DNA from 3 places in the Lysinibacillus sp. KU-BSD001 genome. Region 1 is predicted to be linked to each of the others. Evidence: predicted binding sites of a transcription regulator. Region 1 holds the regulator's gene; each other region holds the start of a gene.

What was found. The regulator CtsR, encoded in region 1, represses protease genes until heat stress. The targets are predictions, from matches to a motif close to ATGGTCAATAAAGGTCAAACA.
Region 2: the regulator CtsR is predicted to act here: its motif matches at 1,468-1,488, upstream of clpP (ATP-dependent Clp endopeptidase proteolytic subunit ClpP).
Region 3: the regulator CtsR is predicted to act here: its motif matches at 3,100-3,120, upstream of AAGS61_RS18800 (ATP-dependent Clp protease ATP-binding subunit).

What each region holds. Positions count from the first base shown of each region.
Region 1 covers NZ_JBDQZI010000013.1:69,217-77,667, forward strand. The annotation lists gene AAGS61_RS16690 (ATP-dependent Clp protease ATP-binding subunit) at 1-204, opposite strand, end outside; gene AAGS61_RS16695 (protein arginine kinase) at 194-1,300, opposite strand; gene AAGS61_RS16700 (UvrB/UvrC motif-containing protein) at 1,297-1,842, opposite strand; gene AAGS61_RS16705 (CtsR family transcriptional regulator) at 1,839-2,315, opposite strand; gene AAGS61_RS16710 (DUF4870 domain-containing protein) at 2,761-3,066, opposite strand; gene AAGS61_RS16715 (acyltransferase) at 3,180-3,395, opposite strand; gene AAGS61_RS16720 (globin-coupled sensor protein) at 3,614-4,930, shown strand; gene AAGS61_RS16725 (acyl-CoA thioesterase) at 4,994-5,473, opposite strand; gene AAGS61_RS16730 (aldehyde dehydrogenase family protein) at 5,574-7,001, opposite strand; gene AAGS61_RS16735 (DUF4003 family protein) at 7,016-7,993, opposite strand; gene AAGS61_RS16740 (DUF779 domain-containing protein) at 8,121-8,451, opposite strand, start outside.
Region 2 covers NZ_JBDQZI010000006.1:105,286-113,736, forward strand. The annotation lists tRNA gene AAGS61_RS10895 (tRNA-Arg) at 719-793, opposite strand; gene clpP (ATP-dependent Clp endopeptidase proteolytic subunit ClpP) at 1,578-2,159, shown strand; gene AAGS61_RS10905 (HPr family phosphocarrier protein) at 2,258-2,515, opposite strand; gene whiA (DNA-binding protein WhiA) at 2,914-3,861, opposite strand; gene AAGS61_RS10915 (gluconeogenesis factor YvcK family protein) at 3,928-4,896, opposite strand; gene rapZ (RNase adapter RapZ) at 4,930-5,820, opposite strand; gene AAGS61_RS10925 (NUDIX domain-containing protein) at 5,842-6,306, opposite strand; gene trxB (thioredoxin-disulfide reductase) at 6,799-7,743, opposite strand; gene AAGS61_RS10935 (tetratricopeptide repeat protein) at 8,353-8,451, opposite strand, start outside.
Region 3 covers NZ_JBDQZI010000018.1:7,618-16,068, reverse strand. The annotation lists gene AAGS61_RS18820 (alpha/beta fold hydrolase) at 1-31, shown strand, start outside; gene AAGS61_RS18815 (metal-sulfur cluster assembly factor) at 94-402, shown strand; gene AAGS61_RS18810 (DapH/DapD/GlmU-related protein) at 923-1,558, shown strand; gene AAGS61_RS18805 (Crp/Fnr family transcriptional regulator) at 2,232-2,936, opposite strand; gene AAGS61_RS18800 (ATP-dependent Clp protease ATP-binding subunit) at 3,138-5,261, shown strand; gene AAGS61_RS18795 (hypothetical protein) at 5,309-5,518, shown strand; gene AAGS61_RS18790 (YjzD family protein) at 5,685-5,873, opposite strand; gene AAGS61_RS18785 (beta-ketoacyl-ACP synthase III) at 6,272-7,207, shown strand; gene fabF (beta-ketoacyl-ACP synthase II) at 7,222-8,451, shown strand, end outside.

The DNA.
Region 1 (8,451 bases):
AACGAGTTCCTCAATACCTGATTCAATCATTTGAGGGCTAATATCAATCGCTTCTAATGCTTTGGCCGCAATGCCACCACCTTCACGGATAAGACCAAGTAAAATATGCTCTGTTCCAATCGACTCGTGTTTCCAACGAATCGCTTCTTCCTGCGCTAATTGTAAAACTTTTTGTGCACGCTGCGTAAAACGATTAAACATCATACAAATCCTCTCCCTTTCCATTTGTAGGCTCATTTCGACGATGTGTTGCTAATTTTTCTTGCAGTAATTTCGAGCGGAAAATATCACGCTCGGTCGTTTGCAATGTTGTACCAGCATATTGCTGTATAAAACCAGGTTGAATGAGTAACATGCATTCATTCAATTGATTAAGTGAAATATCTGAAATTAGTTGTAAGCCGACTGCTAAGCGGACATTGGATAAACAAGATGCCGCTTCCTCACTCGATAATATACGCGCATACATTAATGTACCGAGCGAACGATACAGTCGATCCTCCAATGCAATAGGCGCGCGAGCAAATAGTTGTTTTCTTGCCTCATGTTCTTTTTGAATAATTTGTTCCACTACATTTTGTAAATCATCTAAAATATCACGCTCTGATTTTCCAAGTGTAATTTGATTAGAAATCTGATAAATGTTACCTAGATTTTCACTACCTTCGCCATATATCCCCCGTACGACCATTCCTAACCTTGCCATTGTTTGAATTAACACATTCATACGTTTTGTCATCGTTAATGCTGGTAAATGCATCATCACAGAGGCACGTAGACCCGTACCAACGTTTGTTGGACAGCTTGTGAGAAAACCTAGTTGCCCATCGTATGCATACATGAGCTGCCCTTCTAAGTATTGATCGAGCTCATTTGCCTGGGTATATGTTTCATGTAGTTGCAACCCCGCTGCTAAGCATTGTATACGAATATGGTCCTCTTCATTCACCATAACACTCATTGATTCATCTTCTGTTAAAAAAACGGACGCTGTTTTTTCACAATTAGCTAGGTACGGACTAATTAAATGCTTCTCAACAAGCACTTGTCGTTGTAAGGTTGGCATTTCTTTCATCGGAAAATATGAAAACCTTCTCCCCTCATTGCGAATAGACAGAAGGGCTTGTAACACGGTGTCGTCTATTTGTTTTGCATCCTCTTCTGAAAAACTAGCAGGAAAACGGGTATCCCTTAAATTTCGAGCAAGGCGTATTCTCGTACTAATCACAATATCTGCATGTTCATCCGTTGCTTCAATCCAAGGTGGTAACGTACGTTTTAAAAAATGCTCTATATTCATGATGTCTCCCCACCTCCAACATGTAGCTTCTGTTCGATTGCACGCACCTCATCACGCAGCCTAGCTGCATCTTCAAAGCGCTCCTCTGCAATCGCTTGTTGCATTTGTTGGCGAATGAGTTCAATTTGTTTTTGATAGTTGATAAATTGATATTCTTCCGTTTGCTTTTTACCGATATGCTTTACATCCGCTTGCAAACGTTTGAGAACTTGTGGTAATTGATCACGAAATGTGTGGTAACACTGTGCACAGCCAAATTTACCGACTTTCAAGAATTGCCTGTACGTAAAGCCACAGGATGGGCAAGTACCTTGTTGCTTCTTTGGTTGCGTTTCTTCCTGCACTTTGCTTTTCCATTTCGGTAAGCTAAACCAATCTGACATGAGCTGATGAATCGATACAGGCTCCTCTTGTATTTCAACTTGAAACGGATGAAATTTCCCTGCACATATTTCACAATAATGGCGCTCCAATTTAGTACCATTTTTTATTTGTGTTATGGTCACAGTAGCATGTCGCTGCTTACAATGCTCACAAATCATGTTCTGTCACCCCTTTCAAATTTCAACGTTATTAACATTGCCTTTAAAATACGTGCGCGAATCTCATCTCGCATCGGTAACGGCATTTGTAAAGTGTTACGATCCATCGCTGCAAGCATTAGCTTTGCCTCTCTTTTGGATAGTATCTCTTCATCAATTAAACGATACACGATATGCTCTGCTGCCACTTGGGGTGCATTCGCATCAATTTGTCTTAGCATCTCATCAAATAATGCCTGCTTTGAATGCGATTCAACACGTAAAATACGAATATATCCGCCACCACCGCGCTTACTCTCGACCAAATAACCGCGCTCTGCTGTAAATCTTGTATTAATAACGTAATTTATTTGCGACGGCACACATTGAAACTTATCTGCCAACTCACTACGTTTTACTTCAATATGTCCCTGTCCTTCTAATTCGATAATTTGCTTTAAATAACCTTCAATAATGTCTGAGATATTCCTCATGTTTATGCTCACCCCAGTTCATTTACTGACTTTGACTATCTTTGACTTTATTATAAAAATCACAAAATTGTTTTGCAAATAAAAAGTCTACCCTTTTGAAGGCTCTTCACCAAAACGTGTACTTGACTGCACATTCCGTTACGGCGGGCGCTTTCCGCGGGCGAGGTCAAGCCTCCTCGTCGCTCATTCTTCGCTACTCCTGTCGCTACGCTTTCGTCGCAAATAAATTTCCTGCGGGGTCTCGACTATCTCGCTTTTCCCGCTGGAAGCTTTGCTCTGTAGCGAAAGGCGTATGCCGTCAGCTACACTCGCCGCCCTTCACTCCATGTGCTTTTAGAATCCTACATTTTTTAATCAAGAACATATTTTGATATTGAACCCTTTTGAGAAAATAAAAAAACGGCAAAATCTTTGTTATTAAAGACTTTGCCGTTTTGCCTATGAATTATACCCAACGACCAACAATTGGATAATCCCAATGTGAATCGTTTAACGCTTTTACAATACCGATAATTGGAACAACGAGTAACATTAACCCGAAAACAATTAAAAACGGAAGACCAATTAAGATAAAAGAGAAGATAATTGAAACCGTTGTTAATACCCACATCACACCTTGGAATAATAGCGCCTGAATAGATAAGCGCTTGATCTGATCGTCTGAACTAATTAAAAAGAATAGAATCGGTACAAGCACCGGCGCAAAGAATGCACTAGCATGAATCAATACTTTCGACCACTTTTCTTCCATTCGATATAACCTCCCTTGTCGAACATTTCCTTATAGTACATATACGCATGAAGCGCAAATTAGTTTCAAAAAATAAAACAACCACCTTATTATTTTAAGATGGCTATAAACATTTATTTATATGGTCCGACATCATCTGGGTTATCTCCGTCCTGCGGAAATAGCAAATATGAGATAATAGCTGTAAAGATGGTTGCGCTTAGCAATATTAAAAACTTGTCCTTCGATGCAACCTCTTCATAACGATTGAATAGCATAAATGTAGAAGCAACTGCGACGATTACTGTTATCGGTATAACAAATTTTAAACGCTTTTTATGAAATTTCATTGTAAACTTCCTTTACATTTTTTTTACTATCTATCATTTTAACTTGTTTAATTCTGAAGTACAAACACTTGCTTATTTCTATTATCTGTAACAAAATTTTCAGAAGAACTATAGAAATTTTATACATAATGCAGACAAAAAGTTCAATTTAATAGTAAAATTACATAATAAAGAGTGACGATATAATCTTATGAATATATAGAGAATGGGGAATGGCGATGATTAACTTTTTTAACAAGTCACGCGAAAAAGCAAAAGCAACATTTTTCCAAGTAGAGAAATATACCCAACAGGTAGAATTAAGTCTTTCTGCTTATCCAGAATTAATGAAACAGTTACAATTACTGAATTTAACGAAAAAGGACTTAGCGATTTTAAAGCAACTACAACCTTATGCCCAAGATTTCATTCCTTTAATGGTCAATCAGTTTTATCATGCCATTAGCCAAAGCGAAGCACTTCTGGCCATTATTAATCGGTCAACACGTATCGACAAATTAAAAATAACGCTTCACAAACATTTATCCGATATTTTTAATGGAAAAATTGATAGCGCATACATTGAAGAACGAAAAGTGATTGCACATGCCCATGTTCGTATTGGGCTAAAATCTAAATGGTACTTAGCATCATTTCAATCACTGATGACGACTTTCATCGAGTTTATCGAAACATTAAACTTATCTACGCATGAAACAGCCCTAGCTATTAATGCATTTTCAAAAATTATTAACTTTGAACAGCAACTTGTTATCGAAGCTTATGAACAGGAAGAGGAACGCATCCGTACACAAGCAGAAGAAGTAAAATTACATTTAATTAATACCATTCAACGTACAGCACAGGAATTAAATGTGATTAGTGTTGACACAACGTCTTCTCTGGAAGCAATCGCAGTGCAAACAGATGAAATTGCTGCCGCTACACATCAAGGCTTAGATTTCGTAGAAGAAACCGAAAGTAAATCAAATCTTGGCAAAAAGCATTTAGCTACACAAACAGACTTAATGGATACGATTTTAGAGCGTGTCGATATATTAGAATCTTCAATGGATGAACTACGCATATCATCGCAAAAAATCTCAGATATTGTAGGGCTCGTAACAGGTATTGCCGATCAAACAAACTTGCTCGCATTAAATGCTTCCATTGAAGCAGCCCGCGCAGGTGAACAAGGGAAAGGATTTGCAGTCGTAGCAAATGAAGTGAGAAAGCTGGCGGAAGAAACAAAAACCGCCGTCCAAAACGTATCGATACTAATTAAAGAAACGGAGAATAATATTGTGAGCATGGCGGATGCCGTGAACAGTGTAGACTCTCAAGTAAAAGTGAGTGTCGAAACACAGCATGAGTTAACCGAATCCTTCAGTGCAATTGCTGAAGCTGTATCAGGAATTCGCACACAATATATGAGTACGTCAGAAGATATTCAAAACATTTCGAACTATATTACTGAATTATCACAAGGCGCAAATCATGTTTCATCATCCTCTGACCAATTAATTGCCGTTGTTACCGAACTTTCGGCAGAATGAGTATGTATACCACCTAGCTAAGAGGGCACACAGAAAGCTTTATTTTCTGTGTGCCCTCTTTTATTAGCGGTGTTTCACTTCACGCTTCATTTTACGATGTTCGCGACGCATCGGGCCTGTTTCGAAAAGTCTACGTTCGGTTTCGGTTTCTGGGTAAATTTCTGGCACTTCACGTGGTTTACCTTGTTCATCAATCGCCACCATTGTCACGAATGATTCCGTTGTCAAACGTTCTGCACCTGATTTTAAATCTCGGCAAATCACACGTACGTATACTTCCATTGATGACCGCCCTGTACACGTTACAACAGACTCCAACTCTAATACATCCCCTGCATAAGCAGACGATACGAAGTCTACTGAGTCAATGGATGCGGTGACGACCTCTCCTTTTGAATGCTTCATTGCAGCGAGAGCAGCAATTTCATCAATATATCGCAATACTTGGCCACCAAAAATAGATTGATGATGGTTGGTGTCGGACGGCATAATTAAACGTGTTTGATGTGTGCGTGAATAGCTCATTGGCACAGTGTTTCCCATAATTCTGCACTCCCTAAAAGATGATAATTTAACTGTAACACTTTAAAAACACCGCGTTCAAATACTTTTCCAAAATAACAAACCCCTGTATTAAATTACGTTAAAAAGTTGTTTTAATTGTGATAAACTTCAAATTCGTCATTTCGTCTATAGCATATTTTACCCCTTCTTTACCGTATCCACTCATTTTTACACCACCATACGGCATATGGTCTACACGGAATGTCGGAATATCATTAATCATCACTGCACCAGCCTCTAACTCGTCTGCCGCATACATGGCATCTGTTAATACATTTGTATAAATCCCTGCATTTAAGCCTAGTTCCGATTCATTTACAAGTGCAATTGCTTTGGTCAATGTTTCATATGAAACAATCGAAACAATTGGGGCAAATGTTTCTTCACATACGATTTTCATTTGTGCTGTTACATTCGTCACGACGGTAGGGGATAACGTACGCTCCGTAAATTCTGCTCCTGTTGCGATAACGGCTCCTTGTATTTTTGCCTCTTCTATCCAAGCCTTTATCCGCTCTACCTCGTTTGGATGAATCATTGCACTAACATCGGTATTTGCATCTAGCGGATCCCCTACACGTAGCTTTTTCGTTTCCATAACAAATTGACGCACAAACTCATCGTAAATGGACGTATGCACGTAAATACGCTGCAACGATATACATACTTGTCCTGCAAATCCAAAAGCCCCACTGACTGCACGTGAAACAATCTTCTCAATTGGCGCAGATGGCTCCACAATCACAGCGGCATTTGATCCTAGCTCTAGTGTGATTTTACGTAAACCTACTTTTTCTTTTAGCTTTAATCCGACTACTCCACTACCTGTAAACGTCACTTTTTTGACATGTGGATGCGCAACAAGCGTATCGCTCAGCTCCCCACCTGAACCTGTCACAATTTGCAAGCAGCCGTCTGGTAAACCTGCTTCTTTAAAAATGTCGGCCATGATGATTGCACTAAGAGGTGTTTGTGTTGCTGGTTTTAATACAACCGTATTCCCGACCGCAAAAGCAGGGCCTAATTTATGGGCAACTAAATTGAATGGAAAATTAAACGGTGTAATCGCACTGACGACACCAAGCGGAATGCGTTTTGTATAGCCAATACGATCTGTAATACCGGGTGCAGCATCCATCGGTACTGTTTCACCTGTTGATTGCTTAGCGGCCTCTGCTGAAAACTGATACGTCGCAATTGTCCGGTCTATCTCAGCTACCCCTGCTGAAATCGGTTTTGCTGCTTCTTTTGCTAAAATTTCTGCTAGCTCCTGTTTACGCTTACGCATAATGTCTACCACTTTATATAATATTTCCGCCCGTTCATACGCTGTTGTTTTCTTAAATACTTGAAATGCTTCATGTGCCCCTTCAATAGCACGTTCCACATCTTGACTGTTTGCCTTAGCTACTTTTGCGATCATTTCACCAGAATAAGGTGATGTTAACTCATATGTGCTTTGTGCTTGTTCCCATTGTCCATTAATCCATAATTTTGTCTCTTGCATAAAAGACACCTCCATTAAAAGTTCAAGTTGATATCCAGTAAATCGGTTAATCCATCTATAAAATGAAATGAAAAATAAAGTAAACCATCACTAAATTGAAGCAAATCGGCCCAACTTGTCATTTGAGTCGTATGAATGGCCTGCTGTACCTCTGCATAATCAAAAACAAGCTTTTGAATTGCAATAATTAATCCTAGCTCTTTGACACCGTTTGTGACTCTAGAGCTCCTTAACTGTTGCTCCAGTTTTACAATTTCCTCTACTAGCTGTAAATCCGTAGCTGTTAAAGCGAGTAGCCCGATAAATGGATAATGTATTTTTTTCACTTGTACACCGCGATGCTCAAATTCTATTTTTAATTGAGCGACATAATCGACAAGCTCTTTATGCTCGTGCACATCAAAAAACATTAAAATTTGTGTTAATGATTGCAGTGCATCACTTAGTTTAAATCCTCGTTCACGTAGACTCTTAAAATAATGATTCATCGTCTGGGCGTGTGCTGATGCACTTTCGGTATTATTTGCTGTTAGCAGAATGGCAAACGGAAAATCGCTTTTTCTTGTTAACATAGGATGGTATTTATTCATCTCGTCATACAGCTTCTTCGCGCGCATGCCATGTGCTACATCCTTTACAAAAAAGGCACTCACCATTCGGTATAAAGAGCGACTAAAACCACATTCGGCTAATAGGCGATCGTTCTTATTTAATTGTGCTAGATGCTCCTTTACATTCCCTTTCAATACTAAATCTGCAGCTATCTTATATTGCAAACGAATGTCACTACCATATGTACTAAACACATTAATAGACTCATTACATGCCAACTGATCAATGATCGCTTGATGCTCTAACCCACTATAAGTACGACCTGCATACGTATATTGAGCAGCTAAAGAGATCACAATCTGCAAGTCTGGCTGTCCACCTGTGTAGTTAAATACCTTGTCATAATTCGTTTCTAGTTTCTGAATAAAGTGTGTATACATATGGACTACCACTCCTTTACTTTATTGTACGCCTTTTCAAGCTACTTTGTTTTAGAAAATATACTTTAAATCATTTCCTATAAAAATAAGTGCAGGTAAAGCCCAAATAGACTTTACCTACACTCATTTATTCACGTGAAAGCTTTTCTAGTTCTTCTGTTGTAAAAGCACGGGACCGCGTTAAAAAACGCTTCCCCTCTACGCCTTCTAGCGAAAACATGCCGCCTCTCCCATCTACCACATCAATAATGAGCTGTGTATGCTTCCAATACTCAAATTGGTTTTTATGCATGTAAAATGGACTGTCGCCAATTTCACCGAGCCGTACATCCTGATCTCCTAATAGCAAGTCCCCTTGCTCATAGCACATCGGGGCAGACCCGTCACAACACCCTCCTGACTGATGAAACATAATAGGACCGTGGCGTTGTTTCAATAATTCAATTAGTTCGAGTGCC
Region 2 (8,451 bases), on a different contig from region 1:
TGTTGTCTATTTTTGATATTACTCATTATAGTAAGTTCTGAATTTATATACAACAGGAAATTTTATAAAAAATGATTATTTTTTCACATCGATGAATTTTTATAACGAATTTACCGAGAAAAATTGATAAAATCAAATAATTATTCGTTAATCCATACAATTGGAAATCATTTACCTTTCATTTTTATGCAACAAAAAAGCCGCCACTTCTCGTGACGACTATTATGAAAACCCAATTTATTATTTCATCAAATCCAGCTTTGAATTATTTTGTTAGAAATAGTTTAAGAAGAATGAATTTAGGATAAAATGGAATCGGTACAGTGATCTTCATTTTATCCTACTCATTCCCCTGCACATTCATAGGCTGCTAAACTATGAATGTAGAATCAGGTGTTGCTATAACATATATATAATTGAAACAGTAAAATGGTGCCCGAATATGGGCATGATAGTATATGCGACTATAGCTACAATTCAACCTAGAAAAATTATGTCATATTTCATGAAAGCATGCTGAATTTACGTATCTACTCGCAATTAAGTACAACATTTAATAATTTACTAATAATCTTTTGATTTTTCAAGTAGTTAATGTAGAATAAAGTATTTCTTTATCGAATTTTGTCTTTTTTTTGAACAGTTGCTAAAGAGAAGGTATAAAAGAAGCAGACAAATAAAAAAACCTTGTATACAAAACAAGGTTGACATGTTATAGTGGCGCCCTCGGAGGGAATCGAACCCCCAGTTCAAGAACCGGAATCTTGCGTTTTATCCATTAAACCACGAGGGCAAAGTAGCTATGACTTATTCATTATACAAATGACAGGTGAACATTTCAACTATTAAACTTGGTAAATGAAGGTTAATACTCGCAATGAGCAAAAATACATCCTAAAAATATAAGTAGGGTAATTAAACTAAAGTGGTGTCGTAGCCTCCGCGCTTTGCCACAGCCTACACAGGAGCTAAAACAGGCGTGGCCTCTGTTTGGATCTCCTGCTCCTGACGCTACGCTTTCGTCGCAAAGAAAATCTTGGCTCCTGTGGCTATGGCGCGCTACGGCAAAAGGTGAATAATTCTCAATATGCTAAAAAGTATTCTCCATCTCTAAAAGAAATCATTTTCTTTCTAGTTGTACGTATAATCTACCTAGTCTTTTCTGTAATCAATGAGAATCTTTCATTATTTTCGAGCAACCGATTATTGTATTGAACGATAGTTGCTTGTAGCGGAGGCACGAGAGTGTAGCTGACGGCATGCGCCTTTCGCTACAGAGCAAAGCTTCCTACGGGAAAAGCGAGACAATCAAGACCCCGCAGGAGCGAAGGATGAGCGACGAGGAGGCTTGATCTCGCCCGTGGAAAGCGAGTGCCGCAGCGGAAAGCAACGGTTACCCAAATGTTAATATATGTTTAGGGATTTCCTCATTATGAGCTAAAAGTTATTAAAAGAAGTCAGAGTTTATATTTGACCTTCCTTGACTATTATGTGTATGATAATGGTACAGCTGATGGGTTCTTCCCTTATCAGCATTGAGCATTCGAATTTACCTTTTTAAAAGGAGGATATTTTGTATGAATTTAATCCCTACAGTTATTGAACAAACAAGTCGTGGAGAGCGTGCGTATGATATTTATTCACGCCTACTAAAAGACCGTATTATTTTATTAGGAAGCGCGATCGATGATAATGTGGCAAACTCAATCGTTGCACAATTATTATTCCTTGAAGCGGAAGACTCAGATAAAGATATTACGCTTTACATTAACTCACCAGGTGGCTCTATCACAGCTGGTATGGCGATTTACGATACGATGAACTACATTAAACCAAAAGTATCTACAATTTGTATCGGTATGGCAGCATCTATGGGTGCCTTCTTACTTGCAGCAGGTGAACCAGGTAAGCGTTTTGCATTACCGAACGCAGAAGTAATGATTCACCAGCCACTTGGCGGTGCACAAGGGCAAGCAACGGAAATCGAAATCGCTGCTAAACGTATTTTATTCTTACGCGAAAAATTAAATACAATCCTGTCTGAAAAAACAGGTCAATCGCTAGATATCATCGCTCGCGATACAGATCGTGATAACTTCATGACTGCAGAACGTGCTAAAGAATACGGCTTAATTGATCATATTATCGAACGTAAATAAAATTAGACCTACTAAACGCCTGGCTGTGCCAGGCGTTTTTATATTTTTTAACGTGTATAGAAAAAAAGCGCAGAAAGTAAAAACTTTCCGCCCCCTTTTTAATCTTCTTGTTGAATGAGTGCTGTCAGTGCCTGAATGGCCATCTCAGCATCATCGCCATCTGCCATCAATGTCACCATCGTACCTTTTGCGATCGCTAGGCTCATAATGCCCATAATAGACTTCGCATTTACTTTTTTCTCATCTTTTTGTAAATATACCTCAGACTTATAACGATTCGCTTCTTGCACGAAAAGTGCTGCTTGTCGTGCTTGTAAGCCTGATTTTAATTTTACTTGTACTTGGTTTTCAACCATTAGCAAAACTCCCTTTCACAACCGTGCATCCATTTATTTCTATCTTAGCGAAAACACTGAAAAAGAACAACGCTTCCTGATGAAATCGTTATCATTTTCTTTTAGAGCTATACATCTTGAACTAAAATTAAGTTGAGATGAAGTCCTAAATTTAATTAGGCTCTTTACCAAAATGTGTACTTGACCGCACATTCCGTTACGGACGGACGCTTTCCGCGGGCTTGGCTTCAGCCTCCTCGACTCGCAAATGCTCGTCTGCGGGGTCTTCAGCTCAAGCTATTCCCGCAGGAGTCGCCGCCCTTCACTGCATGTGCTTTTAGATCAATATCAAGAACAGATTCTAGTATTGAACCATTTAATTATTTATAAAAAACATCAGAGTGCCTATATGTAACTCTTTAATTTTCCACTTGTTCTCCTCGACGTAACGCAGCGGCAATTTCGTCAATTTTTCGCAGGCGATGATTCACGCCCGATTTGCTTACAACACCGGTAGACACCATTTCGCCTAGTTCCTTCAATGTGACGTCTTGGTATTCTACTCGAAGCCGCGCAATTTCACGCAATTTTTCTGGTAATTGGTCTAATCCAATTGTATTTTCGATAAAACGTATATTTTCTACTTGACGGAGTGCTGCACCAATCGTTTTGTTTAAATTAGCGGTTTCACAATTGACAATACGATTTACACTGTTACGCATATCACGTACAATACGCACATCTTCAAATTTTAACATCGCTTGATGGGCTCCCACTAAACTAAGAAAATCAGAAATTTTTTCTGCTTCTTTTAAATACGTGACAAAGCCTTTTTTACGTTCAATTGTTTTTGCATTCAAATGATATTCATTCATTAAGTCTGCTAGTGCCTCACCGTGCTCTTTGTACAGTGAGTAGACTTCTAAATGATAGGCAGATGTTTCTGGATTATTGACAGATCCACCTGCTAAAAAGGCCCCACGTAAGTAGGCACGCTTTTGATTATTTTTTGGAACAAGTTTCTTTTCAATCGTATGATGAAATTGAAAATCATCCGAAATGATGTATAAATCGGTTAGCAATTCTTTTGCCCCTTCACGAACACGGCAAATATATACATTATTTTTCTTCAGACGCATTTTTTTTCGTACTAGTAGCTCTACATTATACGTATACAATTTTTTAACAATCGTATATAATCGTCTCGCAATCGCTGCATTCTCCGTTTGCACATCTAAGCTAAGTTGACGATTCGCAAAGCTAAGCGAGCCATTCATTCGAATGAGGGCGGATAGTTCTGCCTTCAAGCTGAGATCATCTGCATCCACTTGTGTTAATTCTTTTTTTGTTTCTGAAGCAAATGACATGTGATTATCCCCCTTTCTTACACAATATGTATGCACTATCATACCATATGTTTGCGATAATCTTGCTTATTCTCGCTCCATTTGTTCTACATAATTACATAACCAGCTCGCAACATTTACTGCATGATGACGAACAGCGCCGTTTTCAATCATGGCAATTTCTTCTTTAAAGACTTCAAGGCCTAATGCCTGTAAACGTTCAATATCAAACTGTACAGGCACTGCATTTTCTTCTTTATAACTTTCCATTACACTTTGTGGTAATGCATCTTTGTTAATTAAAATGACTTCCATAAACGCTGTCCCCACATGCTGGTGAATAGCCTCAATATGTCGGGACGCTGTATAACCTGTTGTTTCACCACGTTGCGTCATTAAATTGCAAATGTAAATTTTCTTCGCCTTTGCTTTGACGACCGCTTCGCCAATCGCTTTTACTAGCAAATTAGGAATAATACTCGTATAAAGACTACCAGGACCAATTAATATGACATCTGCCTTATTGATTGCATGAATCGCTGCTGGTAATGGCTGCACATCTTCTGGTGTTAAAAATACCCGTTTAATGGGGACGGTTGCTCCTGGAATGCGCGACTCCCCTTGGATGCAAGTACTGTCTTCCAACTCTGCATGCAATGTTACTTTTTTATTCGCTGCTGGAATCACTTTACCGTGCACGTTTAATACTTTGCTCATTTCAGCAATCGCATAACTAAAATCACCCGTAATATCTGTTAAAGCCGTCAGCATTAAATTACCTAGCGAATGTCCCCCTAAATCATTCGAGTTAGTAAATCGATATTGAAACATTTGCTCCACTAATGGCTCTACATCAGATAAAGCTGCAATGACATTGCGTACATCTCCTGGTGGTGGAATGTCATAATCATCGCGCAGTCGACCAGAGGAGCCACCGTCATCCGCTACAGTAACAATGGCCGTAATATCAAATTGATGTGTTTTTAAACCGCGTAGCACCGTTGAAAGCCCTGTTCCTCCACCGATTACGACAATACGCTTCTTCTTTTTTCGCATTACATCACCCTTTCATCTTAATAGTTTATTCAGTTATTCCTTTTTATAACTATGTTGAATATCTCGGTGTGTAATCACTGTCTGTTCTGTATGCCCTAGTAATTTCCCAAAGTATTCTGCTAATGTAACAGAGCGATGTTGACCACCCGTACAACCAAATGCAATGACTAACTGGGACTTTCCTTCCGCTTTATAATGCGGAATCATAAATTGAAATAAATCTGTTAGCTTTGCAATGAGTGCTTGTGTTTCATCTGTCGCCAAAACATAGGAAGATACTTCCGTCTGTAAACCTGTTTTATGACGAAGCTCTTCCACATAGTAAGGATTTTTTAAAAAGCGCACATCAAAAACAAGGTCCGCATCGATTGGCATGCCGTGTTTAAAGCCGAATGACATCACATTCACTGAAAACATGGGCGTGCTTGTATGAGAAAACTCCAAAGCAATGCGCTCCCGAAGTTCACGTGGTTTCATTTTAGAAGTATTAAAGACTGTTTTAGCTCGTCCCTTTACTTCCCCTAGCATGTCACGCTCTTGGTTAATTCCTGTAAGCGGTAAACCAATCGGCGCTAATGGATGCGAACGACGAGACTCTTTATAACGACGTACTAGTGTTTCATCATCCGCATCTAAAAACAGAATATGTGGGGTAATATCTTCTTCTCTTTCCAGTGCATCGAGCGCATCTACCATAGAGTCAAAAAACTCACGACCGCGTAAATCCATCACAACCGCAATGCGTGAAATCTTTTTATCTGAATTTCTCATTAATGCTAAAAACGTCGTTAATAATTCAGGAGGTAAATTATCTACACAGTAGTAACCTAAATCTTCAAAACTTTGTACCGCAACCGTTTTCCCCGCTCCAGACATCCCTGTAATAATAACTAATTCATGTGTATAGTGCTGATGATTGCTCACGTTTTCTTCTCTCCTCTTTTACTATTCCATTGACGACTGAATCTTTTCACTAATTAGCTCAAAATCCTCTGTATACTCAAACGTACCATATTGGATTCCTTTTTGATAAGCCGCAAATAATAAATTCGTTCGATCTCCTTGTGCCATCGGAAACGTTTCTAAGCTTTCGATTGAGTGCCATGCAAGTTTGCCTTCACGTGTTTCTTTAAAGATTGTTCCTTCTACCTTTTTCGCTATAAATGTGTACAGCATCCACTCATCCACAACGCGTTCATTGTTTTTAATGACCATTGTATAGACGCCTTTTAAATGCACATCATGAGGCGTTACATTTGTTTCCTCTTGAAACTCACGAATAGCCGCTTCATAAATCGATTCTCCGCTCTCCATTTTGCCACCAGGGGCCACATACCAACCACGTCTCGGCTTTTGTAACAATAAAACTTCATTCCCTTGTATAGCTAATAAATTTGCGATTCTTTGCATTGGCTAACACCTCTAATCTTCTTAATCTTTTCTCCATTATAACGTGCCTTTAATGTACACACAAAAAAGAGGTTGTTTTTCGGGCTCTTGCCGTTCAAACAACCTAAAAAGATATAAAAGGGGAATAAAACAATTATGAAAAACAACTGTGGTAAGCAGTTTTTACATTTTCTATTATATCCCTTATTTGTTTCGTAAAAGTTACAATACTATTAAGGTATCGTTAATTTATAGAATCTTCACCAAAACGTGTACTTGACCGCACATTCCGTTACGGGCGGACGCTTTCCGCGGGCGAGGTCGAGCCTCCTCGTCGCTCATTCTTCGGTGCTCCTGTCGCTCCGCTTTCGCGCAGATAAATTGTCACAGGACGTGACGATTTTAGCCTTTGTTCTTCTACCGCTTTTCCCGCTGGAGTCACCGCCCTTCACTTCATGTGCTTTTAGAATCCTACATTTTTTAATCAAGAACATATTTTGGTATTGAACCAATTTATCCGTTCAACTTCTCTTTTAACTCTTCTACATAGAGCTGAGCTGCTTGGGCTGCAATACTGCCATCGCCTGTAGCAGTTACGATTTGACGTAACATTTTATCACGAACATCTCCTGCGGCAAAGATGCCTGGCACGGCTGTTTCCATTTTTTCATTCGTTACGATATAGCCATTTTCATTTAAAATATTTAAATTCGCAAATGAGCCTGTTAATGGTATCAGACCGATGTAAACGAATACGCCGTCTGTTTTAAATTCAGATTCGGAACCATCGACCGTAGATACAAGTGTCACGCCACCTACCTTGCCATCTACTTCGTGAATTTCTTTTACGGTTGCATTCCAAATGAAGTCAATTTTTTCATTCGCAAATGCGCGGTCTTGTAAGATTTTTTGTGCACGTAGCTTATCGCGTCGGTGAACAATCGTTACTTTTTCCGCAAAGCGTGTTAAGTACACACCTTCTTCTACCGCTGAGTCGCCACCACCTACTACGACTAATTCTTTTCCTTTAAAGAATGCACCGTCACATACGGCACAATAGCTTACGCCTCGGCCACCAAGCTCTTTTTCACCTGGAACACCCATCTTTTTATATTCTGCACCTGTTGAAATAATAATGGCGCGTGCTTTGTATTGTTTTTTACCAACAATAAGTGTTTTATATTCTTCACCATCAATAATTTCCGATACATCACCATAAGCATACTCAGCACCAAATTTTTTCGCGTGTTCAAACATTTTTGTTGAAAGCTCTGGTCCTAAAATCGTATCGAAACCAGGATAGTTTTCTACTTCCTCTGTGTTGGCCATTTGACCACCTGGAATGCCGCGCTCTAACATTAGTGTAGAAAGATTTGCACGCGATGTATACACCGCCGCTGTTAATCCTGCAGGACCTGCACCAATAATTACTATGTCATAAATTTTTTCTTCTGCCATTTTAAAAGACCTCCTCTACCACTTCTCACATTTATATCGTATGCGATATTTTTAATCGTTTCAATAAATATGCTTATACGCTTAATGAGTAAAAATACCAGTATGAAAATAAAAGATATTAAACTAAAGCGTAATCGTAGCCTCCGCGCTTTGCCACAGCCTACACAGGAGCTAAAACAGGCTTGTGGCCTGTTTGGATCTCCTGCTCCTGCTCCTGACGCTTGCGCTTTCGTCGCAAAGAAAATCTTGGCTCCTGTGGCTATGGCGCACTACGGCAAAAAGTGAATACTTCTCGATATGCTAGAAAAACATTTCTCTTCTCTAAAAGAAATCCATTTCTTTCTATTTACAAGTATAATTGCCCAGCCTCTACTTTCATCAATGAAAATTTTTCATTAATTTTGAGCAACTAATTATTGTATTGAACAATAGTTGCTTGTAGCGAAGGCACGAGACTCCTACGGGAAAAGCGAGACAATCAAGACCCCGCAGGAGCGAAGCATGAGTGACGAGGAGGCTTGATGCTCGCCCGTGGAAAGCGAGTGCCGTAGCGGAAAGCAACGGTTACTCAAATGATAATATATGTTTAGGAATTTACTGGTTATAAGCTTATACGCTAGTTGGGACAAAATCCATTAGTTCATCACAGTATTTTGTCAATGTTGCGACAGTAGTCTCATACTTCTCAGCAAATTGTTTTTTTGTTAC
Region 3 (8,451 bases), on a different contig from region 1:
AACAGAATGGCTAGCACAACATTTGGCATAAATCGCAACTTTTGATATGATTACAATACACTCTAATGTGAAAGGAAGATACAAGCAATGGCAATCGATCAAGATATGAAAGATAGCATGTTAGGTGCTTTAGAAAATGTAATCGACCCTGAGTTAGGAATTGATATTGTCAACTTAGGTTTAGTATATGATGTAGATTTAAGTGAAGAAGGCGTAGCTATTGTAACGATGACACTGACATCAATGGGCTGTCCATTAGGTCCAGTTATTGTTGACCAAGTAAAAACGGCTTTAAGTGAGTTACCAGAAGTAAAAGAAACAGAAGTAAATATCGTATGGCAACCAGCCTGGTCTAAAGATATGATGTCGCGTTACGCGAAGATGGCTTTAGGCGTTCGTTAAAACTCAAAAATCCACTATGGTGGAATTCAGACAATAGACAAAGTCGATTTTTTCGACTTTGTCTATTGTTTTTTATTTTCGTTTTAGAGAAGGAGACAAAAAGGGTTGTATTGTCGGATTCCGCCCCATGATTAGAAGGTTTGGTTATCTTGTTAGTCAAATTTACAAATGATTTACAAGTTTTTTATATGATATTTACCATGTACACTTGGCACCAAGTTAAGCTAGAAATGATAGTGGTACATAGCGATAGGTGAAAGTACAGAAGTAATCAATCGAGTTTTAAAAGCAGCGGTGAACATGCTTTCTATTGCAAACCTTGGATGAAACAATGCAAGAGGAGTTGTAAAAAAATTATCATCACTCTGAGTATAGAAATTTCTATTTTAGATGGACTTGTCGCGGATACATTACGTTACCGTATCCGAGCAAAAGCCCGCGGTCAAAAAGCTATGATATCCGAGCAAAACATCGCTGCATTCGGTCAAAATTAAATTAGCAAAGAAAGAGGCATGAAAAAGTGAAGAAATTACACCAAGTCAAAAGTGAAATAATGCTTTCAGATGAGCCATCCGTACATGAAACAGCTCAAGTAGCCAATAGTACGGCAGGTGTATATACGTCGGTTGGCGCATTCAATGAAATCGTGGAGTCGTATATTGGGGATTATACATATACGATGGAAAATGTCACGATTAATTATACAGAAATCGGTAAATTTTGTTCCATTGCATCACATGTTTGTATCAATCCTGTAAATCATCCAATGGATCGAGTCACACAACATCATATGACATATCGACGCGTGTCGTATGATTTTGCCAAAACGGATGATCAAGAAGTTTTCCAATGGCGCCGTTCTCATCGAGTGAAAATTGGTCATGATGTTTGGATTGGCCATGGTGCTATTATTATGAAAGATGTCACAATCGGAGATGGAGCAGTGATTGCTTCAGGTGCGGTTGTAACAAAAGACGTTGAACCGTATACCATTGTAGGTGGTGTTCCAGCTAAAAAGATTAAAGATCGTTTTCCAAAAGAGATTGCTGAGAAACTTCAGCAAATTGCCTGGTGGGATTGGTCAAGAGAACAGTTAGAAGAACGCTTTGAGGAATTGAATAACTTACACCGATTTTTAGAGACATACGCTCAATAATTATCAGTACTCATTTTTGATATAAACTTGCAATAGACAAAGTCAATTTTTTCGACTTTGTCTATTGTTTTTTATTGTTACTTTATAAATCATAATGAGTAAATACCTAAACATATATTCTCATTTGAGTAACCGTTGCTTTCCGCTCCGGCACTCGCTTTCCACGGGCGAGATCAAGCCTCCTCGTCGCTCAACCTTCGCTCCTGCGGGGTCTTGATTGTCTCGCTTTTCCCGTAGGAGTCTCGTGCCTCCGCTACAAGCAACTAGTGTTTCATAAAAAATCGGTTGCTTAAAAATAATGAAAGATTCACATTCATTACAGTAGAGACTGTGCAATTATACTTGCACATACAAAGAAATTGATTTCTTTTAGAGAAGAGAACTGTTTTTCTAGTATATCGAGAAGTATTCACTTTTTGCCGTAGCGCGCCATAGCCACAGGAGCCTACACAGGAGATCCAAACAGGCCCCGCCTGTTTTAGCTCCTGTGTAGGCTGTGGCAAAGCGCGGAGGCTACGATACCACTTTAGCTTAATATCTTTTATTACCCTAATGGTATTTTTAGAATGTATTTTTGCTCATTACGAGTTTATCACTCAGTGTTAGTAAACATAGTTTAATCTCAGTGTATAATGTTTAATAAAATTGATTTGTCGACACTCTGAAAGTCCTGTTAGTCAATACGACAAATGTTTAACGGACAGTTTTCACACGCGATGCTATCTTTTAAAAACTGTAAATCATGTATCGTAATATAGCTTTTATTCAACGTGATGATGTTCTGGTTTTTTAAATCATTGAGCATACGGTTAATCATTTCGCGGCTTGTTGCACAAAGGTTCGCAATTTCTGTATTGGTTAACGGGAAGTTAATCAATACGTCGTTGTTCGAACGGAATTCACCGTACGTATTGGCGAGTCTGATGAGTGTTGAGAACAGTGCGCCTTTTTTTCCGTTTAGCATTAAATCACGTAGACGACTTTGATGTTTTAAATTTTCAACTTGTAGCCATTTTAAATACTCCATCAATAGAGGTGGGTTTTCAGATAGTAAAAATTCAAAAGTATCTGTGTGAAGTGCAAGTAAATGCGTTGTTTCAAGTGCTTTTGCAGTTGTTGCGTGATAACGTGTTTTGCAAAATATCGAATTTTCACCGATGATAGCATCTGTCCCACAAATGCGAATGGTCAGTTCCTTGCCGCTTTCGGTTTCTTTACTGATTTGGATTGCGCCACTGCGCACGAAAAAGATATTTTCAGCCCGTTCATCTTCACGGAAAATATAATTTCCTTTATCCACTTTAATAGCCAAACCGTGCATTTCAAATAAATCATAGATTTTCATCGGCATACTGTTTAGAGCAACGATAACAATCACATCCTTTTCTTAAGATAACAACTTAAGATTTCACCAATAGTTCAACCAAATTTCACTTAGATTTCACTATATATAAAATGATAACATATGTTAATTGGGAATAAGAGTAAATTTTTTGTGAAGGATTATTTTGCTTTTTATAGAAAATCGTTTTATAATCAAATTAGTCAAAAATGGTCAAACTTTTTTGGAGGGATGAACATGCAATTTACACAAACACAAGATAATCGTCCACCGCTAGAGCAGTTTGGACGTAATTTAATTGAGGAAGTAAAGAACGGGAAGATGGATCCTGTGATTGGTCGTGATGAAGAAATCCGCAATGTTATTCGTATTTTGACACGGAAAACGAAAAATAACCCTGTGTTAATCGGTGAACCAGGTGTTGGGAAAACAGCCATTGTAGAAGGGTTAGCGCAACGTATCGTGAGAAAAGATGTACCAGAAGGATTAAAAGATTGCTTATTATATGAGCTGGATATGAGCGCTTTAATTGCTGGTGCCAGTTACCGAGGTCAGTTTGAGGAACGTTTAAAAGGTGTGCTGAAGCAAGTAAAAGAATCGGAAGGGCGTATTATTTTATTTATCGATGAAATTCACACGATTGTAGGCGCAGGGAAAACAGACGGTGCAATGGATGCGGGGAATATGTTAAAGCCGATGCTTGCACGTGGTGAATTACACTGTATCGGTGCAACAACACTGGATGAGTATCGTATGTATATTGAGAAAGATCCAGCGCTTGAGCGTCGATTCCAACAAGTGATGGTGCGAGAGCCTTCTATAGAAGATACGGTGTCGATTTTACGTGGGCTAAAAGAGCGTTTTGAGCTGCACCATGGCGTCCGCATTCATGACCGTGCGATTATTGCAGCAGCTGAACTATCTAATCGTTATATTACAGAACGTTTCTTACCAGATAAAGCGATTGACTTAATCGATGAGGCTTGTGCGATGATTCGGACAGAAATTGATTCTATGCCGCAAGAGTTAGACATGGTGACACGCCGCTTAATGCAGTTAGAAATTGAAGAGCAAGCCCTTCGCAAAGAAAAGGATGAAGCGAGTAAAAAGCGCTTAGCCACTTTGCAAGAGGAAATTGTGAAATTGCGTACTTCTACTGAACATATGCGTCAGCAGTGGGAGCTTGAGAAAAACGGTCTGCAAACGATTCAGAAAAAGCGTGAGCAACTCGATAAATATCGCCGTGATTCGGAAGATGCCCAAACACGCGGTGATTATAATAAAGCAGCAGAATTACAATACAGCAAAATTCCTTCACTAGAAAAGGAAATTGCCACGCTTGAGACAGAGCTTGTGACAACAGCCGATAAACGGATTTTACGCGAAGAAGTAACAGCCGAAGAAATCGCATCCATTGTTTCACGTTGGACAGGAATTCCGGTCACAAAACTAGTAGAGGGAGAGCGTGAGAAGCTACTTCGCTTAAAAGAAACGTTACATGAGCGAGTTGTCGGTCAAGATAATGCCGTGACATTAGTAACTGAAGCAGTATGGCGTGCACGTTCAGGCATTAAAGACCCTACAAAACCGATTGGCTCCTTCTTATTTTTAGGACCAACAGGTGTCGGGAAAACAGAATTAGCAAAAGCGCTTGCTGCCCAACTATTTGACTCAGAGGATCATTTCATCCGTATTGATATGAGTGAGTATATGGAGAAGCATAGTGTATCGCGTCTTGTTGGGGCACCTCCTGGTTATATTGGCTATGAAGAAGGTGGGCAATTAACGGAGGCCGTTCGACGTAATCCGTATTCGGTTGTGCTACTGGATGAAATTGAAAAAGCGCATCCTGATGTAGCGAATATTTTACTGCAAATTTTAGATGATGGCCGCATTACAGATTCGCAAGGTTGCAATGTGAATTTCTCTAATACGGTGGTCATTATGACATCAAATATTGGGTCACAGCATTTGTTAAATGCAACGGAAGAAGGTGCGGAAGATTTAATTATGATGGCGCTTCGCCAGCATTTTAAGCCGGAACTTTTAAACCGAGTCGATGATATTATTACATTCCATGCACTGTCAAATGAGCATTTTGGTGCGATTGTTCGTAAGTATGTATCACAGCTAGAGAAACGTGTAGCTGAGCAAGAGATTAAGCTTGTCGTCGAGGAGGCAGTTATTGCGTTTGTAGTAGCGCATGGTGCCGACCCGCAGTTTGGTGCACGTCCATTAAAACGTTTTGTGCAACGTCATTTAGAAACAGCGGTCGCCAAAGAGTTATTGCGCGGAGAAGTGACACCAGGGGATACACTCTATTTAATAGTAGAAAATGATGAAATTGTCGTGAAGTTTTAATGGTTTTCGCCTCCTTTGGGTATGTTATAGACAAAGGAGGTTTTTTTATGGATAAAAAAGAAATGAGAAATTTGCCAAAGCGTGACAAATTCGATAATCCTGATATGGTGAATACAGAGAAGCCTAGTTTGTTTGATATGCATGAAGATATGAAGACGGTAGATGCTATTCCTATAGAGGAATTGAATGATCGCTTGAAAGCTGAAAAAGACATCATTCCTACAACAACAACGGCTGATGCGGAACGACAACTATAAGGAAACAGGTGGCGATTCACCTGTTTTTATTATGTAAAAATAAATAATAAGTGTAAAATATAAATGGGATTCAGTTAACAATGGCAAAATGGATGTATATGCGGTCAACAAACTAAGTACTGTATCTTGAACATAAAAAAACGCCCCTACACGGAGCGCTTCCTAATTAATGATGTTCAGCGTGTTCTGGGCTACCTGGAAGAATAGCTGCAACAATAAACACGATTACTGCAAATGCTACAGAAACGATTACACCAGTCATGAAATCGAATGGTACGTTTAATACTGAACTTACTACGTAGTTTAACATAGAAATTAGTAGGAATGACCATACAAACGTCATAATATATTGCATCAAATTCACCTCATAAACATTATTCTATATATTTATTTAGTTTTATACCTCAACTATCATAACACAGGTTGTGAAAAAAGAAAAACAAACTTTTAAAAACATTTCTTGAACGATAAGAAAGTATAAATTTTTTCTAGTTTAAAGCTTGTCTAGGCATTCGCGCCAAAATTTATTTTGCGACGAAAGCGTAAGCGGCAGGAGCACGCTGCTCGAGGTCGCTTCACCAATCACTACGCGTGGCAAGCACGCTAGGTGATTGCTTCCAGCGCTTGTCGCAGCTAAGCGGGCGCGAATACACTTTTCTTGAACATTGTGAAAAATTTTCCGTTGTATAATGTTTTTTTATGAGCTATAATTATGACCAACTACTAAACGTTAGTGTAAAAGGGGGATATTTTATGGGTGTAGGTATTATTGGATTGGGGAAATATGTCCCTGAAAAGGTACTGACAAATCATGATCTGGAAAGTGTGTTAGACACGACAGATGAATGGATTCGTTCTAGAACGGGGATTGAACAAAGACATATTGCAGCAGATGATGAAAATACTTCACATATGGCGATTAAGGCAACACAAAAAGCGATTGAAAATGCAGGGATTAAGCCGGAACAAATTGGCTTAATTGTAGTGGCAACGGTCTCGCCAGATCAAGCCTTTCCAAGTGTGGCATGTCAATTAACAGAGCATTTCGGAATACAATGCGCAGCGATGGATATTGCAGCGGCATGTTCAGGGTTTATTTATGGGCTTGTAACAGCACAGCAATTCCTTGAAAATAACAGTTATGAATATATATTAGTAGTAGGTGTTGAAAAGCTATCGAAAGTAACGGACTGGAATGACCGTAATACTGCTATTTTATTTGGGGATGGAGCGTGTGCTGCTGTTCTATCAAAAGTATCGGAAGGACGCGGTATTCTGGCATCTGAATTAGGTGCAGACGGTTCAGGTGGCAAGCATTTATATATAAATGAAGAAAATCATATTGGCATGAATGGGCGTGAAGTGTTTAAATTTGCAGTACGCCAAATGGGCGAATCGGCTGTTCAAGTATTGGAAAAGGCTGGTTTACAGAAAGAAGATTGCGATTTCTTAATACCACACCAAGCGAATATTCGTATTATGGAAGCAGCTCGTGAACGACTGAATTTACCTGAAGAGAAAATGTCAAAAACGGTGCATAAGTACGGGAACACATCAGCAGCTTCGATCGGGTTATCATTAGTAGAAGAGCTTGAACAAGGTAAAATAAAAGATGATGATATAGTTGTCCTTGTCGGTTTTGGCGGTGGCTTAACATGGGGCGCTGTCACAATTCGATGGGGTAAATAAGAGGGGGATTATGTATGACAAAGCGTAGAGTAGTAGTAACAGGAATTGGAGCTGTCACGCCACTTGGCAATACAGTTGAAGATACATGGGCTGCAGCAAAAGCAGGAAAATCAGGTGTTGGTCCACTAACACGCGTTGATGCAGAAAAATTCTCAGCTAAAGTGGCTGCGCAAGTAAACGATTTTGATATTGAGCAGTTTGTAGAACGTAAAGAAGCGCGAAAAATGGATCGCTTTACACAGTATGCCATTGCAGCATCACTCATGGCACATAAAGATTCAGCATTAGAAATTAACGAATCGAATGCTGCACGTGTTGGTGTATGGATTGGATCTGGTATTGGCGGAATGGAAACGTATGAACAGCAGTTTTTAACATTCCAAGAACGTGGAGCAAGACGTGTCAGCCCGTTCTTCATTCCGATGATGATTCCAGATATGGCTTCAGGGCAAGTATCGATTTATCTTGGGGCAAAAGGACCTAACTCATGTTCGGTAACAGCTTGTGCATCAGGGACAAACTCGATTGGGGATGCGTTTAAAGTAATTGAGCGCGGTGATGCAGATGTTATGTTTACAGGTGGAGCAGAGGCGCCAATCGTGAATATGGCCATTGCCGGCTTTACAGCGAATACGGCGTTAACAACGAATGCAGACCCAGCAACAGCATCACGTCCATTCGATAAAAACCGTGACGGCTTTGTGATCGGTGAAGGTTCGGGTATGCTTGTTTTAGAAGAATTAGAGCATGCAAAAGCACGTGGAGCAAAAATTTATGCGGAAGTACTTGGTTACGGTGCGACAGGAGATGCACACCATATTACAGCACCAGCACCAGAAGGTGAAGGTGCGGCGCGTGCAATGCATATGGCCTTATCGACTGCTGGGATAAATCCAGAGCAAGTGGATTATATTAATGCACACGGTACAAGTACACCGTACAATGATTTATTTGAAACATTAGCGGTAAAATCGGTGTTTGGTGAGCATGCTTATAAATTAGCGATGAGCTCAACAAAGTCAATGACAGGACATTTACTTGGAGCCGCTGGTGGTATCGAAGCCATCTTTACAGTATTAGCGTTAAAAGAAGGCATTTTACCACCGACAATTAATCTACAAGAGCAAGATCCAGAGTGTGACTTAGATTACGTACCGAATGAGGCGCGTCAAGTAAACATCGAGTATGCGATGAGCAATTCATTAGGATTTGGTGGACATAACGCAAGTCTTTTATTCAAAAAA